2 linked regions of the Rhodoligotrophos defluvii genome follow. The protein of the gene in region 2 interacts with the protein of the main gene of each other region in a pairwise test. Links are inferred from orthologs where the notes say so. Each region holds a gene or a part of one and is shown on either strand. Other genes may lie near its edges.

Region 1 (3,672 bases), on a different replicon or contig from region 2:
CTGCCATAGCGCAGCGAATTGGCGAGAATGACGGTGACCGTCGGCCCCGGAATGATGATCACGACGATCGTGGCCACCACGAGGGCGGCATAGGCTTCAAGCGACATGGGTCATGCCTCCGCAAGGAGCCGAAATCCAGCCCTGCCGCGGAGAAAAGGTCAAGCGCGCCGCAAAATCGCCCCGCAGGTCGGAGCCGCCATGGCGCTCGCCGGCGGCCCTCTCCGGCCTCTATTCCGTGGATTCGGCCTCGTCCGGGCCCTCGTCGACCTCTGGCTGGCCCTCTTCCTCGGCCAGATGCGCCACCGACACCACCCGCTCGTTCTCGGCCATGCTGAAGATGGTCACCCCTTGCGTGGCGCGGCCCGCCACGCGGATGTCGTGCACGGGGCAGCGGATGAGCTTGCCGGCCCCGGTCACCAGCATGATCTGGTCATTGTCCTCCACCGGGAACGACGCCACCAGGTGCCCGTTGCGCTTGTTCACCGCCATGGCGATGATGCCCTTGCCGCCGCGGCCGGTGACCCGGTACTCGTATGAGGACGTGCGCTTGCCGTAGCCGTTCTCCGAGACAGTGAGCACCGTCTGCTCGAGGGCGGACAGCGCGGCATAGCGCTCGGGACTGAGGGAGACCTCGTCGCCCGCCGCCTCCTCCTCGCCATTCTCGGCGTCACCGTTCGGCTCGGCCGCAAGCTCGCCGGCGAGCTCGCTATCCTCGCCGCGCATGGCCCGGCGCAGCCGAAGATAGGCGCGGGCTTCCGGTGGGGTCGCATCGCTGTGCCGCAGCACCGACATGCCGATCACCGTATCGGGCCCGAGCTCGCTGTCGCTGCCGAGCTTGATGCCGCGCACCCCTGTCGAGGTGCGGCCGGCGAAGACACGCACATCGTCCACCGGGAAGCGGATGCAGCGGCCATTCGCGGTGGTCAGCAGGATGTCGTCATCGGGCGTCGCGATCACCACGCCGACGATGGCATCCCCCTCCTCTTCCAGCTTCATGGCGATCTTGCCGGCCCGGTTGATGTTCACGAAATCGGCCAAGGCGTTGCGGCGGACGGTGCCGAACCGGGTGGCGAAGACCAGGTTCAGCCGTTCGTTCTGCGCCTCGTCGTCGGGCATGAACAGAATGGTCGAGATGCGCTCGCCCGGCTTGAGCGGCAAGAGGTTCACCAACGCCTTGCCGCGCGATTGCGGCGTGCCGATCGGCAGGCGCCACACCTTCATGCGGTAGACCATGCCGGTGGAGGAGAAGAACAGGACCGGCGTATGGGTGTTGGCCACGAAGAGCTGGGACACGAAATCCTCGTCCTTCATGGAAACGCCGAAGCGGCCCTTGCCGCCGCGCCGCTGCGCCCGGTAGGTCGAGAGCGGCACGCGCTTGATGTAGCCGGCATGCGACACGGTGATCACCATGTCCTCCCGCGCGATCAGGTCCTCGTCCTCGACCTCGAAGCCTTCCTCGGTGATCTCGGTGCGCCGCGGCGTCGCGAACTCGGCTTTGGCGGCCTCCAGCTCGTCGCGCACGATCTGCTGCACCCGGGCGCGCGATCGCAGGATATCGAGATAATCGGCGATCTTCTCGCCCAGCTCCTTCAGCTCGTCGCCGATCTCGTCGCGGCCGAGGGCGGTCAGGCGCTGCAGGCGCAGGTCGAGAATGGCCCGGGCCTGCTCGTCCGAAAGCCGCAGCGTGCCGGCCTCGCTCACCACGTGGCGCGGATCGGCAATCAGCCTGACCAGCGGCTCCATGTCCTTCGCCGGCCAGTCCCGCCCCATCAGCTCCGCCCTGGCAGCCGCCGGATCGGGGCTTTCGCGGATCACACGGATGACCTCGTCGATATTGGCGACGGCAATGGCCAGGCCCACCAGGATATGGGCCCGGTCGCGCGCCTTGTTCAGCAGGAACTTGGTGCGCCGCGTGACCACGTCCTCGCGGAAGGTCACGAACGCCTGCAGCATGTCCTTGAGGGTCAGGAGCTCGGGTCGGCCGCCGGATAGCGCCACCATGTTGCAGCCGAAGCTCGTCTGCAGCGGCGAAAAACGATAAAGCTGGTTCAGCACAACGTCCGCCACCGCCTCGCGGCGCAGCTCGATCACCACGCGCAGGCCCTGGCGCGAGGACTCGTCCCTGATGTCGGCGATCCCCTCGATTCGCTTCTCGCGCACCAGCTCGGCGATCTTCTCGACCATCGTCGCCTTGTTCACCTGGTAGGGGATCTCGGTGACGATGAGCGCCTCGCGTTCCTTGCGCACCGTCTCGACTTCGACACGGGCGCGCATGATGATCGAGCCGCGCCCCGTAGCATAGGCCGAGCGGATCCCGGCACGGCCGAGGATGAGCGCCCCGGTCGGGAAATCCGGGCCGGGCATGATCTCGGTGATTTCCTCGATGCTGATTCCCGGATTGGTCATCACCGCGATGCAGGCATCCACCACCTCCCCGAGATTGTGCGGTGGGATGTTGGTGGCCATGCCGACGGCGATGCCGCCGGCCCCGTTCACCAGCAGGTTCGGAAACTTGGCCGGCAGCACCACCGGCTCGTGCTCGGAATTGTCATAGTTGGGCTGGAAGTCGACCGTGTCCTTGTCCAGGTCGTCCAGCAGGTGATGGGCCGGCTTGGCCAGCCTCACCTCGGTGTAGCGCATGGCCGCCGGCGGATCGCCGTCGAGCGAGCCGAAATTGCCCTGCCCGTCGAGCAGCGGCAGGCGCATGGAAAAGTCCTGCGCCAAGCGGACGAGCGCGTCATAGATCGACTGGTCGCCATGCGGGTGGTACTTACCGATGACATCGCCCACCACGCGGGCCGCCTTGCGGTAAGGCTTGTTCCAGTCGTAGCCATTCTCGTGCATCGAGAACAGAACGCGGCGATGGACAGGCTTCAGCCCGTCGCGAACGTCCGGCAGCGCCCGGCTCACGATCACGCTCATCGCGTAATCGAGATAGGAGCGCTTCATTTCCTCGACGATAGAAACCGGATTTACGTCGAAGGGGGTCGGATCAGACCCGGTCGGTCCACGATCGCTTTCAGCCAAACTCGAACGCCTTTTGTGATTTTAACGACGCATCAGCGCGAATGCGCACCGGGAGGGGCGCGCCCAATCGAGGAATCGCTTGCGCGCCCCCGACTCGGTGTCCCTTATGTAGCAACCGCAGGGCGCAGAAGCAATGCGCGCAACAGGACTCGCTGCTGGCGGCCCGATCGCATTTTCGGCAAAGGTTCTGAGGGGCCCGCAAGGGCAAGGAATGGTGCGGTCGGGGAGACTCGAACTCCCACGGGGGTTAACCCGCTAGCCCCTCAAGCTAGTGCGTCTACCAATTCCGCCACGACCGCGTATTGAGGTCCCGAAGGGTCGCGCTCATCTAACAATCCGTTCGGCGCAACGCAAGTGTTTCCGATTGTCTCAACCCACGCCGTCGGTTTAACCAAGGCCCATGCTCGACCCCGTGAGATCCCAATCCGCGCGAAAAAGCCTGTACCGGGCGGCTCCGGCCGTGACCTGGACGGTGGCGGACCATCTTGTTGAATATGAGCATGCGGTTCAGCAAATGGAAGCCCGCGCCGCGGCCATCGCCGCAGGCGAGGCGCCCGAGCAGGTCTGGCTGGTGCAGCACCCTCCCCTTTATACAGCCGGCACCAGCGCGGTTGCGAGCGATCTGCTGACGCCCGATCGCTTCCC
Region 2 (3,419 bases):
CGTCAGCACGGCAACTGTCGAGCTGGCAGCAGCGGGGCACGGCGTCACTCCCGGGCAGATCGCCAAGACCCTGTCACTCCGCGTGGGCGATCAGGTGCTGCTTGTGGTTACCCGCGGTGACGCGCGCCTCGACAACCGCAAGGCCAAAGCGGCATTCGGCGGGAAGGTGCGCATGCTCGATGCGGGAGAGGTGGAGCAGATAACGGGGCACCCAGTGGGCGGCGTCTCGCCATTCGGGCTCAAGACGCCACTGCCGATCTATTGCGACGTTTCGCTGAAAGCCTTCGACGAGGTGGTGCCGGCGGCCGGCTCCACTCACAGCGCCCTGCGTATAGCACCCGAGCGGATGGCCGCTCTGGTTGGTGCGCAGTGGGTGGATGTCTGCCAGGAGCTCGGCTGAGACCCCGGGCTCTCGTCAAACGTCCAGATTGACCACCTGCAAAGCGTTGTCGCGAATGAACTCCCGTCGCGGCTCGACCAGGTCGCCCATGAGTTTGGCGAACAGGTCGTCGGCCTCGTCCAACTCGCGTACCTGCACCTTCAGCAGCGTGCGGGCGTTCGAATCCAGCGTCGTTTCCCACAGTTGCTGCGGGTTCATTTCGCCCAGCCCCTTGTAGCGCTGCAGGGTGATGCCCTTGCGCCCGGCCGCGAAGACCGCGTCGAGCAGCTGCACGGGGCCGCGGATGGCGGTCTCCTCACCCTTGCGCACCAGCCGCGCGGCCTTGGCATAGATCTCCTGCAGATGCGGCATCTTCTTGTCGAGCCGCAGGGCATCGGCCGAGGAGATCAGCTTGCCGTCAATGGTCCGCACTTCGCGCACGCCCCGGATCTCGCGCGAGAATTCGAGGCCTCCGTCCGGCGTCGGCTCGCCTACCCAGTTGCGCTCCGTCTCTTCCGACAGGAGCCCGAGCCGGCGTGCTACATATTGCGCGGCTTCACGGGCGCGCACCGGGTCTGAGAGCGTTTCCGGGTTCAAGGCGCCAGCGATCGCCGCCTGCTCGACCACGAAACGGGGATAGCGGGTATGCAGCCCGTCGAGAATGGCGCGGATCTCCAGCGCCTCGTTCACGATCTGACGCAGATCCTCGCCCGCGCGCTCGTCGCCATTGGCGAGGATCAGCACTGCGTCGCCGATGCCGCCATCGATCAGGTATTGCTCCAGCGCCTTCTCGTCCTTGAGATACTGCTCGGAATTACCGCGCTTCACTTTGAACAGCGGCGGCTGGGCAATGTAGAGGTGACCCTTCTCGATCAACTCCGGCATCTGCCGATAGAAGAAGGTGAGCAGCAGGGTGCGGATATGGGCGCCGTCCACATCCGCGTCGGTCATGATGATGATCTTGTGGTAACGCAGCTTCTCCAGTGAGAAATCGTCGCGACCGATACCGGTGCCAAGCGCGGTGATCAGCGTCCCGATCTGCTCCGACGACAGCATCTTGTCGAAGCGTGCCCGCTCCACGTTGAGGATCTTGCCGCGCAAGGGCAGCACGGCCTGGTTCTCGCGGTTGCGGCCCTGTTTGGCAGAGCCGCCCGCGGAATCGCCCTCCACGATGAACAGCTCGGACTTGGCGGGGTCGCGCTCCTGGCAATCCGCCAGCTTGCCCGGCAGGTTGGAAACGTCGAGCGCGCCCTTGCGGCGAGTGAGCTCCCGCGCCTTGCGCGCCGCCTCACGAGCCGCTGCGGCCTCGACGATCTTGTTCACCACCAGCTTGGCCTCAGTGGGGTGCTCCTCGAGCCAGGTGCCGAGATGCTCGCTGACGACCCCCTCGACCACAGGCCGCACCTCGGATGAAACAAGCTTATCCTTGGTTTGCGACGAGAACTTGGGGTCGGGCACCTTCACCGAGAGCACGCAGGTCAGGCCCTCGCGCGCGTCATCGCCCGTGAGCGCCACCTTCTCGCGCTTGGCGAGGCCGCTTTCGGACGCGTAGTTGTTGATGATGCGCGTGAGCGCTGCGCGAAAGCCTGCCAGGTGGGTGCCGCCGTCGCGCTGCGGGATGTTGTTGGTGAAGCACAGCGTGTTCTCGTGATAGCTGTCGTTCCACCAAAGGGCGCATTCTACCTGGATGCCATCACGATCGGCCTTGACCATGACGGGGTCGCCGAACAGCGGCTGCTTGGCGCGGTCGAGATAGCGGACGAAGGCTTCAAGGCCGCCGTCATAGCGCATGTCCTGGACCTTGGTCTCGATGCCGCGCCGGTCGGTCAGGGTGATGCGCACGCCAGAATTCAGGAAGGCAAGCTCGCGCAGGCGATGCTCCAGCGTCGCATAGTCGAACTCGACCATGCTGAAGGTCTCGGTGCTGGGCAGGAACGATACCTCGGTTCCGGTGCGGTCGGAGGGGCCGGTGATCGCGAGCGGTGCCTGCGCCACGCCATGCACGAACGTCATGGTGTGCTCGTAGCCGTTGCGCCAGATGGTCAGTTTCAGCCACTGCGACAGAGCATTCACCACCGAGACGCCAACACCGTGCAGGCCGCCGGACACCTTGTATGAATTCTGGTCGAATTTGCCGCCGGCATGCAGCTGGGTCATGATGACTTCGGCCGCCGACACGCCTTCCTCGGAATGGATGTCCGTGGGGATGCCGCGGCCATTGTCGGTGACCGTCACCGAGCCGTCGGGATTGAGCGTCACCGTCACGTGGTCGCAGTAGCCGGCCAGCGCCTCGTCAATAGCGTTGTCCACCACCTCATAGACCATGTGGTGCAGACCCGAGCCGTCGTCGGTGTCGCCGATATACATGCCCGGACGCTTGCGCACCGCATCCAGGCCGCGGAGCACCTTGATGGACTCCGCACCGTAATCCGCACCTTGACCGTTGGTCTCGCTGGCCTTGTTCATCAACACGTCCTATCCATCAAGCAACCGCTTCGCACAGCGCCCCGTCGCGGGCGCTGAAGAACTGCGCAGCGCCGCGCAGCGCGGCAAACAACGTCTCGTCCGTTCCCGTCATCCAAGCCTGGGCGCCAAGCCGCAGCAGGCATTCGAACAGGCCACGCCGCCGCTCCTCATCCAGGTGCGCCGCCACCTCATCCAGCAGCATGATGGGGGCATAGCCCTCGAAGCCTTCCGCGATCATCCGCGCATTGGCGAGGATAATGCCGATCAGAAGCGCCTTCTGCTCGCCGGTGGAGCAAAGGCGGGCCTCCATCGATTTCGGCCCGTGCTTCACGACGAGGTCGCTGCGATGAGGTCCGCGCAGGCAACGGCCAGCACCGGCATCCAGTAGGCGCGTATCGGCGAGGGTCCTGCGATAGCGCTCTTCCACCTCCACCGCCGGCAAATCGGCAATGGCGGCTTCAAGCTCTCCCTCGATGAGGAAGATGCCCCAAGGGAAACCGCCCATATGTGCCTCGCCGTGCTGCTGGGCGGAGGCGAGCTGCAGCGCATCCACCGCTGCCCGCCGTGCGGCGGC

Evidence for each region.
Region 1: the proteins of gyrB (region 2) and gyrA interact in binary tests that used the Escherichia coli proteins (3 or more experiments, as listed by UniProt). The link is inferred for Rhodoligotrophos defluvii from one-to-one orthologs.

What each region holds. Positions count from the first base shown.
Region 1 is NZ_SZZM01000005.1:209,290-212,961, reverse strand. What follows is about bases 29-3,386. They hold gyrA (DNA gyrase subunit A), read right to left. Parts: upstream 3,028-3,386; coding sequence 229-3,027; downstream 29-228. Other genes in these bases: E4P09_RS20110 (LysE family translocator), read right to left, coding at 29-107. Also shown: more of E4P09_RS20110, read right to left, coding at 1-28; lipoyl(octanoyl) transferase LipB, read left to right, coding at 3,428-3,672. UniProt on the Escherichia coli protein: A type II topoisomerase that negatively supercoils closed circular double-stranded (ds) DNA in an ATP-dependent manner to maintain chromosomes in an underwound state.
Region 2 is NZ_SZZM01000001.1:926,605-930,023, reverse strand. The notes cover bases 131-3,235. They hold gyrB (DNA topoisomerase (ATP-hydrolyzing) subunit B), read right to left. Parts: upstream 2,846-3,235; coding sequence 416-2,845; downstream 131-415. Other genes in these bases: recF (DNA replication/repair protein RecF), read right to left, coding at 2,862-3,235; E4P09_RS04465 (YbaK/EbsC family protein), read left to right, coding at 131-400. In the rest of the region: more of E4P09_RS04465, read left to right, coding at 1-130; more of recF, read right to left, coding at 3,236-3,419. UniProt on the Escherichia coli protein: DNA gyrase negatively supercoils closed circular double-stranded DNA in an ATP-dependent manner to maintain chromosomes in an underwound state.